3 regions of the Streptomyces sp. NPDC002573 genome follow, and region 1 is predicted to be linked to each of the others. Evidence: riboswitches for the same ligand, from Rfam matches in the RefSeq annotation. Region 1 holds a riboswitch; each other region holds the start of a gene.
The links. A riboswitch is a leader RNA that binds a small molecule or an ion and turns the genes downstream of it on or off. The one in region 1 is predicted to bind thiamine pyrophosphate.
Positions count from the first base shown of each region.

Region 2: it holds a riboswitch for thiamine pyrophosphate, as region 1 does, so the genes downstream of both, thiC (phosphomethylpyrimidine synthase ThiC) here and thiO (glycine oxidase ThiO) in region 1, are expected to answer to the same signal.
Region 3: it holds a riboswitch for thiamine pyrophosphate, as region 1 does, so the genes downstream of both, ACFYX0_RS34200 (thiamine ABC transporter substrate binding subunit) here and thiO (glycine oxidase ThiO) in region 1, are expected to answer to the same signal.

Region 1 covers NZ_JBIARC010000002.1:247,594-254,834, reverse strand. Annotated here, with positions in the region: gene ACFYX0_RS03280 (thiazole synthase) at 1-637, opposite strand, end outside; gene thiS (sulfur carrier protein ThiS) at 642-842, opposite strand; gene thiO (glycine oxidase ThiO) at 839-2,005, opposite strand; TPP riboswitch at 2,004-2,116, opposite strand; gene ACFYX0_RS03265 (NAD(P)/FAD-dependent oxidoreductase) at 2,338-3,564, shown strand; gene ACFYX0_RS03260 (Rv2175c family DNA-binding protein) at 3,714-4,079, shown strand; gene thiE (thiamine phosphate synthase) at 4,189-4,839, shown strand; gene metF (methylenetetrahydrofolate reductase [NAD(P)H]) at 4,961-5,884, shown strand; gene ACFYX0_RS03245 (hypothetical protein) at 5,941-6,864, shown strand; gene ACFYX0_RS03240 (phytoene desaturase family protein) at 6,938-7,241, opposite strand, start outside.
Region 2 covers NZ_JBIARC010000034.1:14,156-21,396, reverse strand. Annotated here, with positions in the region: gene ACFYX0_RS28305 (metallophosphoesterase) at 1-398, shown strand, start outside; gene ACFYX0_RS28300 (hypothetical protein) at 593-1,465, shown strand; gene ACFYX0_RS28295 (NUDIX domain-containing protein) at 1,729-2,097, shown strand; gene ACFYX0_RS28290 (hypothetical protein) at 2,169-2,666, opposite strand; gene thiC (phosphomethylpyrimidine synthase ThiC) at 3,037-4,839, opposite strand; TPP riboswitch at 4,832-4,988, opposite strand; gene ACFYX0_RS28280 (YibE/F family protein) at 5,060-6,469, shown strand; gene ACFYX0_RS28275 (SsgA family sporulation/cell division regulator) at 6,647-7,084, opposite strand; gene ACFYX0_RS28270 (IclR family transcriptional regulator) at 7,185-7,241, opposite strand, start outside.
Region 3 covers NZ_JBIARC010000050.1:53,693-60,933, forward strand. Annotated here, with positions in the region: gene ACFYX0_RS34190 (ABC transporter ATP-binding protein) at 1-981, opposite strand, end outside; gene ACFYX0_RS34195 (ABC transporter permease) at 984-2,657, opposite strand; gene ACFYX0_RS34200 (thiamine ABC transporter substrate binding subunit) at 2,633-3,670, opposite strand; TPP riboswitch at 3,798-3,903, opposite strand; gene rlmN (23S rRNA (adenine(2503)-C(2))-methyltransferase RlmN) at 3,969-5,075, opposite strand; gene ACFYX0_RS34210 (hypothetical protein) at 5,219-5,356, opposite strand; gene ACFYX0_RS34215 (SDR family NAD(P)-dependent oxidoreductase) at 5,554-6,417, opposite strand; gene ACFYX0_RS34220 (helix-turn-helix domain-containing protein) at 6,696-7,241, shown strand, end outside.

The sequences.
Region 1 (7,241 bases):
CCCGGGTGACGGCCGAGGCGAGCATCACCCCCGCGCACCCCAGCTCCATGGCCAGGGCCACGTCCGAGGCCGTGCCCGCACCCGCGTCCAGGATCACCGGCACGTGCGCGTGCTCGACGATCAGCTGGAAGTTGTGCGGATTGCGGATGCCGAGTCCGGAGCCGATCGGCGAGCCGAGCGGCATGATCGCCGCGCAGCCGACGTCCTCCAGCTTCCGGGCGAGGACCGGATCGTCGTTCGTGTACGGCAGCACGGTGAAACCGTCGTCGACCAGGGTCTCGGCCGCGTCCAGCAGCTCGATCGGGTCGGGCAGCAGGGTCCGCTCGTCGGCGATGACCTCCAGCTTCACCAGATCCGTGCCGAGCGCCTCGCGCGCGAGACGGGCGGTGAGCACCGCCTCGCCCGCGGTGAAGCAGCCCGCCGTGTTGGGCAGCACCCGGATCCCGAGCCGGTCGAGCACGGACAGCACCGAACCGTGCACCGAGGCGTCTACGCGGCGCATCGCGACCGTCGTCAGCTCCGTGCCGGACGCCACCAGCGCCCGTTCCATGACGTCGAGGCTCGGCGCGCCGCCGGTCCCCATGATCAGCCGGGAGGAGAACGTCGTGCCACCGAGGACGAAGGGATCGTCGGCCATGGGATCAGCCTCCTTGGACGGCGGTGAGGACCTCGACGCGATCACCCTCGTGGAGGGCGGTCGACGGCCACTGCGTGCGCGGGACGACGGTTTCGTTGAGGGCGGCGGCCACTCCCGAGCGGGCACCGGTGAGGGCCTGTACGACGGCGTCGAGCGCCGTGCCGGGAGCGAACTGGCGGGACTCTCCGTTGACCGAGATGTTCATGCGGGCTGCTCCGTGAGCGCGGTGGCGGCGAACCGCCGGGGGGTGAAGGGGCGCGCCTCGTCCGGGAGGTCGCCCGTGGTCAGAACGTGGGCCATGACGTCGCCGGTCACCGGGGTGAGCAGGACGCCGTTGCGGTAGTGGCCGGTGGCCAGCAGCAGGCCGTCCAGCTCGGTCGGGCCGAGCAGCGGCGCGTTGTCCGGGGAGCCCGGGCGCAGTCCGGCCCGGGTCTCGGTGAGGGGCAGCTCGGTGATCCCGGGGACCAGCTCGTGCGCGTCGCGCAGCAGCTCGTAGACCCCGCCCGCGGTGACCGTCGTGTCCCAGCCCAGCTCCTCGCTGGTCGCGCCGACCACCAGCTCGCCGTTCTCGCGCGGCACCAGGTAGAGGTGGCCGCCGCGGACGACGGCGCGCACGGTACGGCTCAGGAACGGGGCGTACCGCTTCGGCACGGTCAGCCGCAGCACCTGCCCCTTCACGGGCCGTACGGGCGGCAGCACCTCGTCGGGCACCCCCGCGAGCTGCCCGCTGAGGCTGCCCGCGGCGAGCACCACCTGCTCCGCGGCCAGGTCGGTGCCGTCGGCGGTCCTGAGGCCGGCGACCCGCCCCCGCAGCACCGTCAGCCGCTCGGCCCAGCCCCGGTGGAAGCCGACCCCGGCCCGTTCACAGGCCGTGACCAGCGCCGCGACCAGCCGCCGCGGGTCGATCTGGTGGTCGCCGTCGACCTTGAGCCCGCCGCGCACCCCGGGGGCGAGCATCGGCTCCAGGCGTCGGCAGTCACGGCCGCTCAGCCATTCCGACGCAAGGCCGGAGCGCTGCTGGAGGGCATGCAGGTCCCGCAGATCGGCGCGGTCGTCGGCGTCCAGCGCGACGGCGAGCGTGCCGCACCGGCGGTATCCGAGGTCCAGACCGGTGGCCTCGGTCAGCTCGGCGGCGAAGTCCGGGTAGCGCCGTGCGGACTCCAGGTTGAGCGCGAGCAGCGTCTGCTCGCCGTAGTGCAGTTCGGTCACGGCGGCCAGCATCCCCGCGGCCACCTGGGCGGCGCCGCCACCCGGAGCGGGGTCGACCACGGTCGTGGCGAGCCCGCGCTGCGCGGCGCGCCAGGCCGTGACGAGTCCGATGATCCCGCCCCCGACGACGAGGACGTCCGAGGTACGTATGGGTGACATGGGCGTTCAGCCCCCTCCCTTCGCCGGCATGATCCGGATCAGGTTCGTACGGTCGGAGGCCGGCCAGCCTCCCTCTCAGCCCGGTGCGTCCGGGCTCCCGCGAGTGCTTGTACGGGGGCCACCCTAATCCGTGCCCGTCCGCGCCGGTAAGGGAGCCTCCCGGGGGGGCCGAGGTTGTCCGGAGCCGCGGCGGGTAGGCGCAAGGGGACCGCCCCGGTCGCCGGCAGGCAGGGCTCGGGCGGGATCGCGGCAGGCAGCGGGACGAGTGCTGTGCAGCAGGTCACTCAGCATGCCCGCTGACTGACACATTGTCAGTTGGCTAGGGTGATCAGGTGAGCGAGCAGACGCAGGAACGGGGCGATTCGGCACGGCGCGTCGTCGTCGTGGGTGCGGGCATGGCCGGGGTGCAGACCGCGGTCGCGCTGCGCGAACAGGGGTTCACCGGCCGGGTGACGCTGATCGGTGCGGAGCCGCACCAGCCGTACGACAGGCCGCCGCTGTCCAAGGCCGTGCTGCTCGGCAAGGCCGAGGGCTCCGCCTTCGACGTCGACTTCGAGGCCCTCGGCATCGAGCTGCGGCTGGGCTGCGAGGTGGTCGGCCTGCGCACCGCCGACCACGAGCTGGACACCGTGGAGGGACCCGTCGCCTACGACGTGCTGGTCCTCGCCACCGGAGCGGAACCGATCCAGCTGCCCGGCGCGGAAGGCGTCCCCGGGGTGCATCTGCTGCGCACGCTGGACGACGCCGAGCGGCTGCGGCCGGTCCTCGCCGAACAGCACGACATCGTGGTCGTGGGCGCGGGCTGGATCGGTGCCGAGTTCGCCACCGCGGCGCGCGAGGCGGGCTGCACCGTGACCGTGGTGGAGGCCGCCGACCGGCCGCTCGCGGGGGCGCTGCCCGCGGAGGTGGCCGCCCCGATGGCGGCCTGGTACGCGGACAGCGGGGCGGAACTGCGCACCCACGCGCGCGTGGACCGCATCGAGTCCGGGGCCGTGGTGCTCGACGACGGGTCCCGGGTGCCGGCGGACGCGGTGGTCGTGGGCATCGGGGCACGTCCGGCCACGGCGTGGCTCGCCGGCTCGGGCGTCGAGCTGGGCGCGCACGGGGAGGTGCTGGCCGACGAGCACCTGCGCACCTCGGTGCCGGACGTGTACGCCGTCGGGGACTGCGCGTCCTTCCCGTCGGGGCGGTACGAGCAGCGCCTGCTGGTCCACCACTGGGACAACGCCCTCCAGGGCCCGCGCACGGTGGCCGCGAACATCATCGGGGAGACCCCGATGGCGTACGACCCCGTGCCGTACTTCTGGTCGGAGCAGTTCGGCCGCTTCGTCCAGTACGTGGGCCACCACGCCGCGGCCGACACGACCGTCTGGCGCGGGAGCCCGCAGGGTGCCGCCTGGGCCGTGTGCTGGCTGCGCTCGGGCAGCCTGGTGGGCCTGCTGGCGGTGGGCCGCCCCCGGGACCTGGCGCAGGGCCGCCGGCTGATCGAGTCGGGCACCCCGATGGACCCGGAGCTGCTGGCGGACGCGTCGCGCCCGCTGAAGGAGGCGACGGCGTAGGGGCAGGTCCCGGGCGCCGCGTCCCGGCCCGCCCATGCCCCCGTTCGCGGGACGGCGGGGGCCCTCCGTGTCCACCGCCGGAGGCAACCGGCACTCTGCCGGAGGTGCCCCGCTTCCGACTGTCAGTCCGGGATGGCACGCTTGATCCCGTGACCGAGATTGACGCAAAGATTGATGCTCTCGTCCCCGGCTGGCTCACCCTCCCCGACATCGCCGAGGCACTCGACGTCGAGGTGACCCGCGTGCGGCAGCTGGTCAAGGAGGGCCAGCTCGTCGCCGTACGCCGTGGCGAGAACCGCGCACTGCACGTCCCCGACGCCTTCATCGACGGGGACAAGGTGGTCAAGGGCCTGTCCGGGACCCTGACCCTCCTGCGGGACGACGGCTTCACGGTCGAAGAGATGATCGAGTGGCTGTTCACCTCCGACCCGACCCTCCCCGGCACCCCCGCGCAGGCCCTCAGGGAGAATCGCGGCACGGAGGTGAAGCGCCGCGCTCAGGCGCTCGCCGTCTGATCCGATCGAGAACAACCGTCCGGCGTACGGGCCGCGGGTCCACGGGCCCCGGCCTCGGGCCGACCGCGCCCGCCGCGGCCCGTACGCCACCGACCCCGGGGGACCCATCGTGCCCGACACCGCCCGCACCGCCCGGCTCGCCGACGCCCGCGTCTATCTGTGCACGGACGCCCGCACCCGCCAGGGCGACCTCGCCGAGTTCCTCGACGCGGTCCTGGCCGGGGGCGTCGACATCGTGCAGCTGCGCGACAAGGGCATGGAGGCGGCCGAGGAACTGGAGCACCTGGCGGTCTTCGCCGACGCCTGCGCCCGCCACGGCAAGCTGCTCGCGGTGAACGACCGCGCGGACGTCGCCCACGCCGCCGCCTCGGACGTCCTGCACCTCGGCCAAGGCGACCTGCCCGTCCCCGCGGCCCGCGCCGTCCTAGGCGACGAGGTCCTCATAGGCCGCTCGACGCACTCCGTGGCGGAGGCCGAGTCCGCCGCCGTCCAGGACGGCGTGGACTACTTCTGCACCGGGCCCTGCTGGCCCACCCCCACCAAGCCCGGCCGCCCCGCCCCGGGCCTCGACCTGGTCCGGCACACCGCCGCGGTGGGCACCGACCGGCCCTGGTTCGCCATCGGAGGCATCGACCTCGGCAATCTGGACCAGGTACTGGAGGCCGGCGCCCGCCGGGTGGTCGTCGTCCGCGCGATCACGGAGGCGACCGACCCCGGCGCCGCGGCGGCGGAGTTCGCGAAGCGGCTGCGGACGGCGTAGAACGGCCGGTTCGTCGGCCCGACCATGCGCGGATGTCCGACTGGTGGACAACAGCGCGACAATTCCGGCAAATCTCCAGCGTCCGGTTGGGGGACCGCCTCCCCCTGGCTAACCTGCGACTATGGCCCTCGGAACCGCATCCACGAGGTCTGATCGCGCGCGAACGGTGCGTGACATCCTCGCCACCGGTAAGACGACGTACTCGTTCGAGTTCTCGGCGCCGAAGACCCCCAAGGGCGAGCGGAACTTGTGGAGCGCGCTGCGCAGGGTCGAGGCGGTGGCCCCGGACTTCGTCTCCGTGACCTACGGCGCGGGCGGTTCGACCCGCGCGGGCACGGTGAGGGAGACCGAGCAGATCGTCGCCGACACGACGCTGACCCCGGTCGCCCACCTCACCGCGGTCAACCACTCCGTCGCGGAGCTGCGCAACATCGTCGGCCAGTACGCGGACGCCGGGATCCGCAACATGCTCGCCGTCCGCGGCGATCCGCCCGGCGACCCGATGGGCGACTGGGTCCCGCACCCCAAGGGCCTGGCCTACGCGGCCGACCTGGTCCGGCTCATCAAGGAGGCGGGCGACTTCTGTGTGGGCGTCGCCGCCTTCCCCGAGATGCACCCGCGCTCCAGCGACTGGGACACGGACGTCTCGCACTTCGTCGACAAGTGCCGGGCCGGCGCCGACTACGCGATCACCCAGATGTTCTTCCAGCCGGAGTCCTATCTGCGGCTGCGCGACCGGGTCGCCGCGGCGGGCTGTGCGACCCCGGTCATCCCCGAGGTCATGCCCGTGACCAGCGTGCGGATGCTGGAGCGGCTGCCGCAGCTCAGCAACGCCGCCCTCCCGGCCGCCCTGAAAGAGCGGATCCTCGCAGCGAAAGACGATCCGGCGGCTGTACGCTCGATTGGCATCGAGTTCGCCACGGAGTTCTGCTCGAGGCTGCTGGCCGAGGGAGTCCCCGGACTGCACTTCATTACACTCAACAACTCCACGGCGACGCTGGAAATCTACGAAAATCTGGGCCTGCACCACCCGCAGCGGGCCTAGACCGGTCGCACCCAACTACGACACACTGCGTAGCGGCCACTGGGAGAGGGGCGTACATGGGCTGGGCGGTCCTCTACATCGCGTTCGGCATCGTCGCGCTGTGGCTTCTGGGCGAGGTGCTGCTGCAGTACAAGGCACGACTGCGCTGGCGGCTGCTGGCCTTCGTCGGCTTCCTCGGAGTCGTGCTCGGCGTGCTGACCGCCTCGGTGCTGGTCATCGCCGTGGGCGCTGCGGCGTTCGCGGTCGGGCAGACCTACGTCACGCTGTCGTTCCGCCGCGGCTTCGCGGCCGGCTGGGCGGTCGGAAACCGTCCGCGTGAGGGTGGCGGCAGCAAGCGCCGCCGGGGCGAGGCGGCCCGGCAGGAGCACGTGCCGGACGACGACGGCCCCGACGACGAGCAGCTGACCGCGGCGACGCCCCCGCAGGACGACGCCTACGACGACGACAACGTCTTCAACCGCGCCCAGCCCGCGGAGAGCGCCGCCGAGGCGACCGCCGTGTACGAGCCGCAGCCGCTGCCCGAGGAGACCGGCTCGTACGGTGTTTACACGGGCGCGGCGTACGCGGCCGCCACGGACCCGTCCTACGCGAACGCGGGCCAGACCCAGGACCAGCAGGCCTACGCCTACGACGGCTACTCCGGCTACAACCAGCAGGGCTACAGCTACGAGGGCGCCCAGCAGCAGTACGGCGGCTACTCCGACCCCTACGCCGGCACCCAGACCTACGGCGGCGGCTACGACCCCGCGTACGGCGGTCAGGAGCAGTACGGACAGCAGGCGTACGGCCAGGAGCAGTACCCGGTCGGTACCTACGGCGAGACCCCGGCCGGCGGTGTCTGGGTCCCCCAGCAACGCAGCAACGAGGACGCGTTCGGCGGTGAGCTCCCGCAGGAGCAGCCGTACCCGTACCAGGGGAACGGCACGGCACCGAACGGCACCGCGCAGGGCCACGGCTACGACGAGCAGTACCGTTTCTGAACGAACGCCTCACAGCTGTCCGAGGGCCCGGTGCCGAGCACCGGGCCCTCGCGCACGGACGGCCCCCGGTGCCTCACTGCGAGCCCCGGAAGTCCGGCCCCTCCACGATCAGCCCGGCGACCAGGGCCCCCGACATCCCGGCGTGCGGAAGCCCACCCCCGGGGTGGGACCAGCCGCCGACCGTGAAGAGGCCGGGCAGGCGCGTGCTGTTGGACGGCTGCAGCAGCCGTCCGCCAGCCGCCGCGAGGGCCGGTGCCGGGACCGCACCGCCGGGCACACCGGTCTCCTCGGTGATGTCGCCAGGGGCGCGCACCTCCCGCCACAGCACCCGGTCGCGCAGACCGGGTATCGCGCGCTCGGCGGTCTCCACGATCCGG
Region 2 (7,241 bases), on a different contig from region 1:
ACGGCCACCTCCTGGTCCATTCCGACACCACCGCCTACCTCGACTACGGCGACTCCATCGAAGCGGTCAACGACACCATCCACGAGACGCTCACCCGCAATGACGCGGACGAGGTGTGGGACCTCTTCCGGAAGTTCACCAAGCGCTTCTCCTTCCGGGACGAGGGCGCCGAAGCCGTGCGCTCCCTGCTGGGGACCTACGGCGGCCAGCGGATCGTCCACGGCCACAGCCCCATCCCCTATCTGCTGGGCGAGGTCGGCTCGGAGGAGGGCGACGACGCCTCGGGTCCGGTCGTCGAAGGTCCTCACGTCTACGCGGACGGACTAGCGATCGCGATGGACGGCGGCGTGACCATGGCCGGAAAGCTGCTGGTCCAGCAACTCCCCCTGGATAGCTGAGGATTCACCGGGCAGGCATCTCCCGGACGGGGGCCGTCCGAGGAATGCCCGGGCCGTGGGGCAATTTCTGGAAACCCCCTGTCACCGTGTGCCGTCGCCGCTCTACCATCGGCTTATCCGTAGCAGGCTCCCCTCCGTTTCTGCCCGACGGCTCGTCAGCATGCCGAGCCACCAGCCCTACGGAGCATCGGGGGATGCACATGAACAGCGTTCCGCAGCACCTGCTGAGCGAGGACCGCCAGGACTATGAGCGGGTCCTCGGTGAGGCGCTGCGCTCCGCACCACACCACCCGGAACTGGCCGCAGTGGGACAGCGGCTCAATGCCGAACAGCTGCGCACCATGGCACTGAACGCCACCGCCCTCATCACCGCCGCGGCAGCCGCCGAATACCAGCACTATGTGCTGGTGCGGGAGGAAATGCGCCGACCGGCACCACCCACCCCGCCCGTCCACGAGAGCACCGACGACAGCGACTCCACGGAACCGGACGCGGACGGCCAGGGACTCGCCGCCACGATGGGGGAGGCGACGGCGAGCGCCGGAGCCGGTGCCGTAGTCGCCGTCCTCGCCCCGTTCCTCGCCGGCGCCGCCGCGGCGATCTTCCTGCTCGTGGGCTACATCCTCAAGATGGTCAACCCGCACCAGGCGTTCGCCCGGACCCTCCTGACCACAGGGTGGGTCTTCGGCGCGGTCACCGCGGCGGCGATCCTGGTCGCCGCGACCGGCCTGCTGCTGACCGCCCTGCGCAACAGTTCGTCGGCGCACGATGCCGACGCCCAGAGCGAGTTGATCGCGGAGGTGACCCGGGCCCGGGAGCTCTGGCACGCGGCCCTGCTGGAGCGCGGCATCCTGCCGTTCCTCCGCGAGGCGCTCGCCGACCCGGGCACGGCCGTGATGAGCCGGAAGGAACCGGAGACGGCTCCCAGCCGTATCCCGCACCTCGGCTACGACCGCCCGGGCTTCAGCAGTCCCGACAGCGGCCCCGCCGCGGGCACGCGTCCCAGCTTCAGCAGCCCGGACTTCACCAGCCCGGACTTCGGAGGCCCCGACCACCAGCCGGAGTGACGGGTCTCGCGCGACAATCGGCCGGCCGTGCCGAGCAGGCGGCGCAGGGGGCCATGGGGCCTTCCCGCACCCCGGGCCGTCCCCTGGACCGCCCCGGCCCGAACCACCCGCCGAAGCCCGGCCCGCCCCTCACAAGGGACCGCGGGCCGGTACTTCAGCCTGCGCCCGCCGCCGAACGCATTGTCGCCATGGACATGAGGGTCCGGCCACAAGGTGCGCGCGATTCTGCTCGACGGTGATCACCTGGTGTTCCTGCGCCGGGGGTGGCCGGACGGCTCCCGTACTGGACGACCGTCGGGGGCAGCGTCGAACCCGACGACGCCGATCTCGAAGCGGCACTGCGCCGCGAGGTCATGGAGGAGATCGGGGCCACGATCGGCCCCGTCACCGAGGTCCTGACGGTGACCAAACCGGGCGAGAGCGTCACCGTCACCCAGCACTACTTCCTCGCCGACTTGCTGGAGATGCGCCTGGACCGCCGCAACGGTCCCGAGCTCGACACCCCGGACACGGGTGACTTCGAGCCGACCCGGGTCCCGCTGCATGCTCCGGCCGTGACGGCGCTCGGCCTTCAACCCCCCGAACTCTCCGACTACGTGCTTGACCACGTCGAGGTATGGAGAGCCGGATAACGGGTCCGCCCCGAGCACCGATGGCGGCCCGGCGCGTGGTCGAGGAGGTCAACGGCACCGCCCCTGCGTCGCTACGGCTGCTCGGTGGTGAACCGCTGCCAGACGTTCGATGCGAAGCGTTCGGTGCCGGGTTCTGCCGGTTCCGCCCCGAGGAAGCGCCAGAAGTCGAAGACGGCCTGGGCCTCCATACGGCCCCAGAGGTCGCCGTCACGGACCGGTCGGTTCCACGGATCGTCCTCTTCCCACAGGAAGTCCGGGTACGACTCGTCGCCGTAGTCGTAACCGGTGATATAGCCGCGAGCATGCTCCAGGTCCAGCTTCAGCGCCGGGAACTGCGCCACCAGCAGTTCCGGGCGCCCGTGAACAGGGCGATCGTCGAAGAAATGCTGATCTCCGTCGGTCCACTGGACGAACTGATCCACCGCAGCGCCGTGATGAAAGAGCTCGTATCCCCAGTAGTCCCCGTCGTACATGAAGGTCAGCAGTCCGGGACAGTCGTACGTCCGCGAGACATGGAACTGCGCGCGCCGCCGCAGCTCCCATTCCCAGCCACGCGTCCACTCCAGCACGGTCCAGCCGTTGTACTGCTCGTGCAGGGTGTAGAACGTCCGTCGCCTTCTCCGCGGCGGGCGGGAGTCGATATCCCTCGCCCTGCCAGAACTCGGACAGTGCCTCGTACACCTGTAGGTGATCGACACCGTGAAAGAGGTTGCACCGCAGAAATCCACCCATGCGCATCACTCCCGGCCAAGAGGGCATGGACGATGTCCGCGAGCCGCCCCGTCGTCCACAGCACCGGTCACAGGGCCCAGAGGAGCAGGTGTTCCTCCAGGCGGCGCGAGTATCGTGGCTTACCCCAGAGGCGATCCGCGAGCCATTTTGACGGTCCACCGGACTGCGCTGGAGCCCTCCTCGAGAGCCCCAGCGCCACGTTGGCCGTCAGTCGGCGACAGGCAGGTACACCCGGTTCCCCGCCTCCGCGAACTCCTTCGACTTCTGGAGCATTCCCTCGGCGACCTCCTGCGCCGACGCGCCCTCAGCCGTCGCACCACCGAAGCGCTGCGTGATGTCCCGGCTGATCTTCATGGAGCAGAACTTCGGACCGCACATCGAGCAGAAGTGAGCCGTCTTGGCCGGCTCCGCGGGGAGGGTCTCGTCGTGGAAGTCGCGGGCCGTGTCCGGGTCGAGGGCCAGGTTGAACTGGTCCTCCCAGCGGAACTCGAACCGCGCGTCGGACAGCGCGTCGTCCCACTCCTGCGCGCCCGGGTGCCCCTTGGCGAGATCGGCCGCGTGGGCGGCGATCTTGTAGGTGATGACGCCGGTCTTGACGTCGTCACGGTCGGGCAGGCCCAGGTGCTCCTTGGGCGTGACGTAGCAGAGCATGGCCGTGCCCCACCAGGCGATCATGGCGGCACCGATGCCGGAGGTGATGTGGTCGTACGCCGGCGCGATGTCCGTGGTCAGCGGGCCGAGCGTATAGAACGGAGCTTCATCGCAGATCTCCTGCTGCAGATCGATGTTCTCCTTGATCTTGTGCATCGGGACGTGTCCCGGGCCCTCGATCATCGTCTGTACGTCGAAACGCCTGGCCACACGGCCGAGTTCCCCGAGGGTGCGCAGTTCCGCGAACTGTGCCTCGTCGTTGGCGTCCGCGATCGAACCCGGCCGCAGACCGTCGCCCAGCGAGTAGGTGACGTCGTAGGCCGCGAGGATCTCGCAGAGTTCCTCGAAGTTCTCGTACAGGAACGACTCCTTGTGGTGGGCGAGGCACCACGCCGCCATGATCGAGCCGCCGCGCGAGACGATGCCGGTCTTGCGGTTCGCCGTCAGCGGCACGTACGCCAGGCGCACACCCGCGTGGACTGTCATGTAGTCCACGCCCTGTTCGGCCTGCTCGACGACCGTGTCCTTGTAGATCTCCCAGGTCAGTTCCTCGGCCTTGCCATCGACCTTCTCGAGCGCCTGGTAGAGCGGCACCGTGCCGATCGGCACGGGGGAGTTGCGCAGCACCCACTCACGGGTGGTGTGGATGTTGCGGCCGGTGGACAGGTCCATGACTGTGTCGGCGCCCCAGCGGGTCGCCCAGGCCATCTTCTCGACCTCCTCCTCGATGGAGGAGGTCACCGCGGAGTTGCCGATATTGGCGTTGACCTTCACCAGGAACCGCTTGCCGATGATCATCGGCTCGATCTCCGGGTGGTTGACGTTGGCCGGCAGCACCGCGCGGCCCGCCGCGATCTCCTCACGGACGACCTCGGGTGAAACGTTCTCCCGGAGAGCCACGAACTCCATCTCCGGCGTGATCTCCCCGCGGCGCGCATAGGCGAGCTGCGTCACCGCGTTGCGCTCGCGACCGCGGCGCGGCTGACGCGGGCGCCCCGGGAACACCGCGTCGAGGTTGCGCAGGCCTCCACGCGGGGAGGTGTGCTTGATCCCGTCGTCCTCGGGACGGACGGGGCGACCCGCGTACTCCTCGGTGTCGCCGCGAGCGATGATCCAGTTCTCCCGCAGCGGCGCGAGGCCCCGGCGGACGTCGGTCTCGGCTACTGGATCTGTGTACGGGCCGGAGGTGTCGTACAGGGTGACCGACTGCCCGTTGGTGAGATGCACTTGACGGACCGGCACCCGCAGATCGGGGCGCGAACCCTCGATATACGCCTTGTGCCAGCCGATGGACTTCCCGGCCCCCTGGGGCTCTTCCTCCTGAGCGGAGGCAGGCGTGCGTACGTCCTTGACGGTCATAAGACCTACTCCCTACGCCGGCATTACCCGGTAACAGGTTCAGCGGTCGGCACAGCCGTCTCCACTCGCTGATGTTCCACGTGAAACATCGCGTCTACGGAGGTCAGTGCCCTCTCAGCCCGGTGCTCCGAGCTCCCGCGTGTGCAAAAGTCCCTTCACGCTAGCGTCTAATTGGGTGAGCTGAACAGTGGGCCCTGCGCCTTCTTGCGATGATCGGGCGGTGCCCCCGACGCAGCATCTCCCCTCGCACCCGTCGCCCGAGCCGCCGCACCACCATGGCCCGGACGACAGACACAGCCGCCGAGACGGGCACGGCCACGGGCCCGGCGGTGGACACGGCCACTCCCACAGTCACAGCCATGGCCCCGCGGCCCCCGTGTCGCGGCATCTGCGCAAGGTCATCGCCGCGATCCTCATCCCGTTCACCGTGGCGGTCATCGTCGGTCTCGTGGTGCTGTGGCCCGGCGGGGTCCCGTCGCACAAGCGCTCCGGCGTCGGCTTCGACCAGCAGACCCAACAGGCCACGGTCACCACGGTCGTGGCGGTGGACTGCAAGTCCGTGAACGCCTCGGGTGGGGGCCCGATCGGCGACACCTCCCTCACCGGCGGCTCGTCGGCCCCGCAGACACCGTCCGGCACCTGCAAGAAGGCGACCGTCCGCGTCGACACCGGCAAGGACAAGGGCCGTACGTTCACGGAGATCGTCCAGCCGGACCAGTCACGACAGCTGCACCAGGGCGAGAAGGTCGTGGCCGCGTACGAGCCCTCCGCGCCGAAGGAACTGCAGTACTCGGTGACCGATGTGGACCGCACGTTCCCCATGGCCCTGCTCGCCGGCATCTTCGCCGTGGCGGTGGTGGTCGTGGGCCGGATGCGCGGGGTCATGGCACTCGTCGCGCTGTCCGTCAGCTTTCTGCTGCTCAGCCTCTTCATCCTGCCCGCGATCCTGGATGGCTCGAATCCGCTGCTCGTGGCCGTGGTCGGGTCGAGCGCCATCATGCTGATCGCCCTCTACCTGTGCCACGGTCTGTCGGCCCGTACCTCCGTGGCGGTGCTCGGCACCCTCGTCTCCCTGTCGCTGATCGGTCTTCTCGGCTCGGAGTTCATCGGCTGGGCCGCGCTGACCGGCAACACGGACGACAGCACCGGCCTGATCCACGGCCTGTACCCGCACATCGACATGAGTGGCCTGCTGCTCGCCGGCGTCATCATCGGATCCCTCGGCGTGCTCGACGACGTCACGGTGACCCAGACGTCGGCGGTCTGGGAGCTGCACGAGGCCAACCCGACGATGGGCTGGCGAGGGCTCTACCGCGCGGGCATCCGCATCGGCCGCGACCACATCGCCTCGGTCGTCAACACGCTCGTCCTGGCGTACGCGGGTGCCGCCCTGCCCCTGCTGCTGCTCTTCTCGATCGCGCATAGCAGTGTGGTGTCGGTCGCGGGCAGCGAGCTGGTCGCCGAGGAGATCGTGCGCACCCTGGTCGGCTCGATCGGGCTGGTCGCGTCGGTGCCGGTGACTACGGTCCTGGCGGCGATCGTCGTCTCGGCGGACCGCCCGGCCACACTCGACGCCGCCCCGGCTCCCGTCCCGGCCCGTGGCGGGAGAGGGCGCCGCCGCAAGCACTGAGACTCCCTGCCGCGCTCCAGCTCCACCCTGAACTCACCGAGGCCATCGGGGACTTCACCCGGACCACCGCGATCCTCGCGATCGAGATCCGCAGAAGCGTTACGCCTGCCACCGCGCCCGTACCGCCGGCCAGGAACCGTCACGGCGTGAGGAACCGTTCCGGCGCGGCACGCGGTCTCAGCCCGCGCTCTGCTCCTCCGCCAGGATCCGGTCCAGTGCCTCGTCCAGATGCGCGTCGAAGTCGGCAAAAGAGCCCTCCTGCCCCAACGGCACCAACTTGTCGGTGCGGTCGAGGAACGCGACCAGAGGCACCGCGCCGGACCGGAACAGTGCCCGGTCGGCGCCCACCTGGAGCCGGATCAGCACATCGCCGAAGATGTCCGGCTCGGCGGGCGCGATGTGCACATCGCCGTCGCCGCACGGCCGGCCCACCCCGTCCACCAGCAGTTCGCGACCGAACGCCCACGTCACGGGGGCGTCGCCGGGCAGATGGAAGGTCAGCCGCACCGCATAGGGATCACAGGTCTCGTAACACAGCTCCACCGGAATGCGGAAGGAGAGCTCCTCCGACACGAGAAAGCTCATCATGACCTCTGCCTGCACCGACTCGCGCATCGCCTACCCCGTCAGTAGCCGTCGACTGGCCAGGAATGATCCCCCTGACACCTGCTGGAAGTTTGCTGAAAGTGCATGGCAGATCACAAGGAGTGAGTTTTCAGATGCTGATAGAGATGGCGAGTGTCCCTGTCAGTCTGTCGATCTCCGACTGCAG
Region 3 (7,241 bases), on a different contig from region 1:
CACCCCGGTCTCGTCGCCGGGCTCCGGTGCGGCCCGTAGCGGACATGCCGTCTCCAGCGCGGGTGCCTGCTCGGGCTGGAGTCTGACGGCGACATGGGTGCCGCGGAAGGTGCGTGCGGTCACCGTGCAGCGCAGTCCTTCGGGGACGGGCACGAGCCGTACTCCGGCGGGCCGTACGAGCAGGCCGCGCGGCCCCTGCGGGGAGCCCTCCGGGACGGGGACCTTGCCCCACGGCGTGTCCGCGGCCTCGCCGGAGACCGTCGCCTCCACCACGTTGTCGAAGCCGAGGAAGCGTGCCACGAACGCGTCCGCGGGCCGCTGCCAGACCTCAAGGGGCGTACCGGACTGGGCGATCCGCCCCTCGCGCATCACCACGACCCGGTCCGCGAGCGCGAAGGCCTCGCCCTGGTCGTGGGTGACCGCGAGCACGGTCGTCCCCAACCGGCCGAACAGCTCCCGCAGTTCGCCGACCAGGCGCTCCCGCAGCGACCGGTCGAGCTGGCCCAGCGGCTCGTCCAGCATCAGCAGCCGGGGCCGGGGAGCGAGCGCACGGGCGAGCGCCACGCGCTGCTGCTCACCGCCGGAGAGCGTGGCGACGGCCCGTCCCGCGGCCCCGGGCAGCCCGACGAGGTCCAGCAACTCCCCCACGCGCCCGTCCCGTTCGCCGCGCGAGACGCCCTGCATCCGCAGCCCGAAGGCGACGTTCCCGCCCACGTCCCGCTGCGGGAACAGCTGGTGGTCCTGGAACATCAGCCCCACCCCGCGCCGGTGCGCAGGCACCCCGGCCAGATCGCGGCCGTCGAGCACCACCCGCCCGGAGTCCAGCGGCTGCAGCCCGGCCACGGTCCGCAGCAGCGTCGACTTGCCGCCGCCGCTGGGCCCGAGCACGCACACCACCTCGTGCTCGGCGACCGCGAGGTCGACCCCGTCGAGCGCGGTGCCTCCCCGGAACCGTACGGTCGCCCGCTCAAGCGTGAGCATCGTCAGAACTCCCCCGTCCGATCGGTCCGCAACCGCTCCAGGACCAGCAGCGCCACCGCGCACACCACCATCAGGATCGTCGAAAGGGCCATCGCCTGGCCGTAGTTGAGGTCGCCGGGCCGAGCGAGCAGCCGCGCCACCGCGACGGGCAGCGTGGGGTTGCCGGGCCGGGCGATGAACACGGTCGCCCCGAACTCCCCCAGTGACACCGCGAACGCGAACCCGGCCGCGATCAGCAGCGCCCGCCGCACGATCGGCAGGTCGACCTCCCGCCACACCCGCCACGGCGACGCCCCGAGCACGGCCGCCGCCTCCCGCAGCCGCTCGTCCACGGCCCGCAGCACGGGCAGCATGGTCCGTACCACGAAGGGGGCGCCCACCAGAGCCTGCGCGAGCGGCACCAGGATCCAGGAACCGCGCAGGTCCAGCGGCGGCCGGTCGAGGGAGATCAGGAACCCGAAGCCGACGGTCACGGCGGACACGCCCAGCGGCAGCATCAGCAGCGCGTCGAAGCCCCGCACCAGACGGCCGGCGTCCCGGCGGGTGAGGGCCGCGGCGGCGAGCGAGCCGATCAGCACGGCGATGAGCGTGGCGGCGGCGGCGTACGCGAGCGAGTTGCCGATCGCGTTGACCGGCGCGACGAGGAAGGTCCCGCCGTCCGCGTGCGTCAGGGCCGCGTAGTACGCGAACCCGGGCGCCTCGAGCGACCGGGCGACGAGCACGGCGAGCGGCAGGACGAGCAGGACGGCGACGGTGGCGAGGACCGAGACGAGCAGCGCCCACTGGCCGGCACCACGCGGTCTGCGCGCCGTGCGGGACGCGTCGACCAGCCGGAGCGCGCTCTCCCGGCGGCGCACGGTCCAGGCGTGCACCACGAGGATCGCGCCCACCGCCAGGAACTGCACGATCGTCAGCACGGCCGCTGTGGACAGGTCGAAGAGCTCGGAGGTCTGCCGGTAGATCTCCACCTCCAGGGTGGAGAAGGTGGGGCCGCCCAGGATCTGCACCACACCGAACGAGGTGAAGGTGAACAGGAAGACCATGAGGCCGGCGGCGGCCACCGCCGGACCCAGGGCGGGCAGCGTCACTGTCCGCCAGGCGGCGGCGCGGGAGGCGCCGAGCACCCGCGCGGCCTCCTCCTGGCGCGGGTCGAGCTGCGCCCACAGGCCGCCGACCGTGCGCACGACGACCGCGTAGTTGAAGAAGACATGCGCGAGCAGGATGGCCCACACGGTGGTGTCGAGCCGCACGCCCCACAGGTCGTCGAGGAGTCCGCCGCGGCCGACGAGCGCCAGGAAGGCCGTGCCGACGACCACCGTGGGCAGCACGAACGGGACGGTGACGACCGCGCGCAGCAGCTGCTTGCCGGGGAACTCCAGCCGGGCGAAGACATAGGCGCCGGGCAGCGCCACCAGCAGGGTGAGCGCGGTGGACACGAGCGCCTGCCAGGTGGTGAACCACAGCACATGCCGGATGTCCGGCTGTGCGAGCACGTCCGCCAGGCGCCCGAGGCGCCACACCCCGTCGACGCGCAGACCGCGCGCGACGATGGCGGCGACGGGGTAGGCGAAGAAGACCGCGAAGAACACGACGGGCAGCGCCATCAGCCCGAGGCGCGCCGCACCGCCCCGGTTCGCCCGCTTCCTCGGGGCTACTTCAGTACGAGCGACGTCCACGACCTGACCCACTGGTCACGGTTGGCGGCGATCTTCGTCGGCGCCATGGTCTCGGGGTTCTTGGCCGCGGGCCCGTACTCGGTGAACTCGGCGGGCACCCGCGCGCCCTGCACGACCGGGTAGACGTACATGTTGAGCGGCATGTCCTCCTGGAACCTCCTGCTGATCAGGAAGTCGAGGAACGCCTCGGCGCCTTTGGGGTTGTGAGCGTTGCTCAGCAGCCCCGCGAACTCGATCTGGCGGAAGCAGGTGCCGGTCGCGACGCCGGTCGGCGCGGTCGTGGGCCGCGGCTTGGCGTAGACGACCTCGGCGGGCGGGGAGGAGGCGTACGACACGACGAGCGGCCGGTCGCCGCCCGACTTCCTGCCACCGGCCGAACCGGAGAACTCCTGGTCGTAGGCCTGCTCCCAGCCGTCGACCACCTTCACGCCGTTGTTCTTGAGCTTGTTCCAGTACTCCTGCCAGCCCTTGTCGCCGTACTGTGCGGCGGTGCCGAGCAGGAAGCCGAGGCCCGGCGAGGAGGTGGCGGCGTTCTCGGTGACGAGGAGGTTCTTGTAGGCGGGCTTGACGAGGTCGTCGAAGGAGGCCGGCGGGGCGAGCTTGTGGTCGGCGAAGTACTTCTTGTCGTAGTTGACGCAGATGTCGCCGTAGTCGATCGGGGTGACCCGGTGCTTGTCCCCGTCCAGCTGGTACTGCGCGCCGACCTGGTCGAGTCCCTTGGCCTTGTAGGGCTGGAAGAGCCCGTTGTCGAGGGCCCGGGACAGCAGCGTGTTGTCGACGCCGAAGAAGGCGTCGCCCTGCGGGTTGTCCTTGGTGAGGATCGCCTTGTTGACGGCTTGGCCCGCGTCGCCGTCCGGGAGGACCTTGACGTGGTAGCCGGACTCCTTCTCGAACGCCGCGATGACGCTCTTGGAGGCGGCCCATGAGTCGTGGCTGACGAGGGTCACGGTCTTGGGATCGCCGCCGCTCCCTGCGGTGGAGCCGGACGATCCGCACGCGGACAGCGTGACCATGCCCAGCCCGACGGCGACGGCCGCGAACTGCTTGCCGGTGATGCCCACTGATTTCCTCCTGGAGGTGACCAGGAAGAGACGCGGCCCTGCCCGGGAACCCCGAAAAGTCCCGGGCAGGGCGCAACAGCTCGAGTGAAGACCGAACTCCCTACCCAGAATGACCTGGGCGAGGTTCAGAGGGTCTGCGGGCTCTCCCGCACTCTCAGCGCTGTGGCGCTCCCCTGTCGGAATATGCAGATATGAACAGCCATGAACAGCTATGACTGATTACGGACTACGAGATAGGACGGCCATCAGACTACCGCTCGATGGCCGCCAGCTGACCACACGCTCCGTCGATCTCCTGGCCCCGGGTGTCCCGGATGGTCGCCGGCACTCCATGGGCTGCGATCGCCTCGACGAACGCCTTCTCGTCCTCGGGCCGCGACGCGGTCCACTTGGAGCCGGGCGTCGGGTTGAGCGGGATCAGATTGACGTGCACGGGCCTGCCCTTGAGCAGCCGGCCGAGCCGGTCACCGCGCCACGCCTGGTCGTTGATGTCCCGGATCAGGGCGTACTCGATGGACAGCCGGCGCCCGGACCTCTCGGCGTACTCGAACCCGGCGTCGAGGACCTCGCGTACCTTCCACCGCGTGTTGACGGGCACGAGGGTGTCACGCAGCTCGTCGTCCGGTGCGTGCAGCGAGATCGCGAGACGGCACTTGAAGCCCTCGTCGGCGAAGCGGTGGATGGCCGGCACCAGGCCCACGGTCGACACGGTGATCCCGCGCTGCGACAGCCCGAGCCCGTCCGGCGCGGGGTCGGTGAGGGCGCGGATGGCGCCGACGACGCGCTTGTAGTTGGCGAGGGGCTCGCCCATGCCCATGAAGACGATGTTGGACAGCCGCGCCGGGCCACCGGGGATCTCACCGTCGCGCAGCGCCCGCATGCCGTCCACGATCTGGTGCACGATCTCCGCGGTGGACAGGTTGCGGTCGAGGCCGGCCTGACCGGTGGCGCAGAACGGGCAGTTCATACCGCAGCCGGCCTGGGAGCTGATGCACATGGTGACCCGGTCTGGGTAGCGCATCAGCACGGACTCCACGAGCGTCCCGTCGAAGAGCCGCCACAACGTCTTGCGGGTGGTCTCCTGGTCGGTCGACAGATGCCGTACGACGGTCATCAGCTCCGGGAGCAGTGCCTCCTGGAGCCTGCCGCGAGAGGTGGCGGGGATGTCGGTCCACTGCTCCGGGTCGTGCGAGTACCGCGCGAAGTAGTGCTGCGAGAGCTGCTTGGCGCGGAACGGCTTCTCGCCGATCGCGGCGACCGCCTCCTTGCGCTCGGCGGGCGTGAGATCGGCAAGATGCCGCGGCGGGGTCTTGGCTCCGCGCGGCGCGACGAAAGTGAGTTCTCCGGGCTTAGGCATGGCCTTACCAGTGTCGCAGATCCAATCGGGTGACCTGCGGCTCTCACAAGCTACGGCTGTCGTTAGTAGTCGTCACCGGTCGCCGCTGAGCGGCCTCGGACGGCCCAGAGACGGCCCAGGAACGATCACTCGTCGGCTGCCTGTCACTCATCGAGCCGAACCCTGACCTGGTGCTTGTGGGCGTGCCCGAAGACCTCACCACCGACGAAGGTCCCGAGGACTGGGAGGTCCATCCCCGGCGGGATGGTCGTGATCTCCGTCAGCGCTATGGCGTTCGGCACGCCATCCATGCGTATGAGGACCCCGAAGGGCTGGCGACCTGTGGCCTCTCCGGTGATCGCGAGTCCTCACAGAGAGTGCCGCGACGTTTGCCGTCCAGTACCCCCGCACCACGTCGGCGGCCGGCGGTCAACGGTGCTCATACGGTCGGTGGCAGGGAGTCCCATTCGAACATCATGATCCGAACTTGGAGGAGCCCCTATTTGCTGAGCCATCGTGCGCCGTTGCTGTCGACCTGGTCGTGGTCGGTGGAGACGCTCAGGTGCTGCCACCTCTCGTCTTCCTCCAGGCGTCGGGCCCACGCGGCGCGTCCGTAGGTGTAGGCGTCGGTGCCCAGCAGCAGGCGCAGCGGAGGTTCGTCGAGGTCGGCGACAGTGAGTACGACCTGGGCGACCTTGGCGGGGTCGCCGTTCGCTTCCTGGGCGAAGTTGCGCATCGCCTCTGCTCCGGCGCCCACGGTGGCCTGATAGGGCTCGCTGACCGGCGGGATGTGCATGGATGATCCTGCCCAGTCGGTGCGCATCCCACCGGGTTCCAGGACGGTGACCTTGATGCCCAAAGGTGCGACTTCGGTGGCCAGAACCTCCGAGAAGCCGCCGACAGCCCACTTCGCGGACTGGTAAGCGGTCATGCCGGGGCTGCCGATGCGGCCGCCGAGGGAGGAGATCTGGATGATGTGGCCTCCGCCTTGGCGGCGCAGAAGGGGCAGGGCGGCTCGGCTGAGGTACACGGTGCCGTAGAAGTTGGTGTCGATCTGGCGGCGGAAGGCCTCCAGGGTGGTGTCCTCCAAGGCGGCGCGGTCGCCCTGGCCTGCGTTGTTGACCACGACGTCCAGACGCCCGAAGGCGTCGACGGTCTCCGCGACGACGCGCTCGGCGGCGTCCGGATCGGTCACGTCCAGGTGGGCGGTGCGGATCTGGTCACCGTGTTCTGCGGCCAGGTCATCCAGCGTGCGGGGGTCGCGGGCGGTGGCCATCACCCGGTGTCCGGCGGCCAGCGCCGCGGTGACGATTTCGCGGCCGAGGCCGCGGGAGGAACCGGTGACGAGGAATACCTTCGGCATGGGACTCATTTCGTACGGTGCGGGCTGCCGGACAGCCCAAGAGATTGGGAACTGGATCGAGCGGTGGAGCGGATGGGACGGCGCCGGTACCCGAGCGGGGCGGGGGAATCAGGCCGCCCGTGACAGAACGACGCCCCGGACTGCCATCTCCGGTAGTGGCTGTCGGTGTCGAGCCGCTCATCCATTACAGAGCAGCACGCGAACCACAGGGAGTCCCGGTCGTTTGGTGCCCTGGCAGGGCCCCTGACGTCGGCCACGAGCGACGTACCATGGCGAACATGGACAACCGGCAGGAGATCAGTGAATTCCTCCGCTCGCGCCGCGCGAAGATCTCTCCCGAGCAGGCAGGGTTCAGCAGAGCCGGGAACCGCCGTGTGTCCGGCTTGCGCCGCGAAGAGGTTGCGGTCATCGCCGGCGTGAGCGTCGAATACTACAAACGCATCGAGCGCGGAGCGCTCGCCGGCGTCTCAGCCGAGGTGCTCGGCGCCATCGCCGAGGCGCTGCACCTCAACGAAGCAGAAGCCGCGCACCTATTCGATCTCGCGCGCGCAGCGCATGGGACGCGGACGACGAGTCAGCGCAGCTCGGTGCAGCGCGTGCGGCCCGGCATCCGACGCATGCTCGACTCGATCGTCGGGTCACCTGCCTCGGTCCTCAACGAGCAGATGGATCTGCTGGCTGCAAACGACCTTGGCCGCGCGTTCTACAGCGAAATCCTCGACAGCGACATAGCGCGCGGCAACAATGCCAGGTTCGCTTTTCTCGACCCTCGCGCGCGCGATTTCTACCCCCATTGGGGGAAGAGTGCCGATCAGATCACTGCT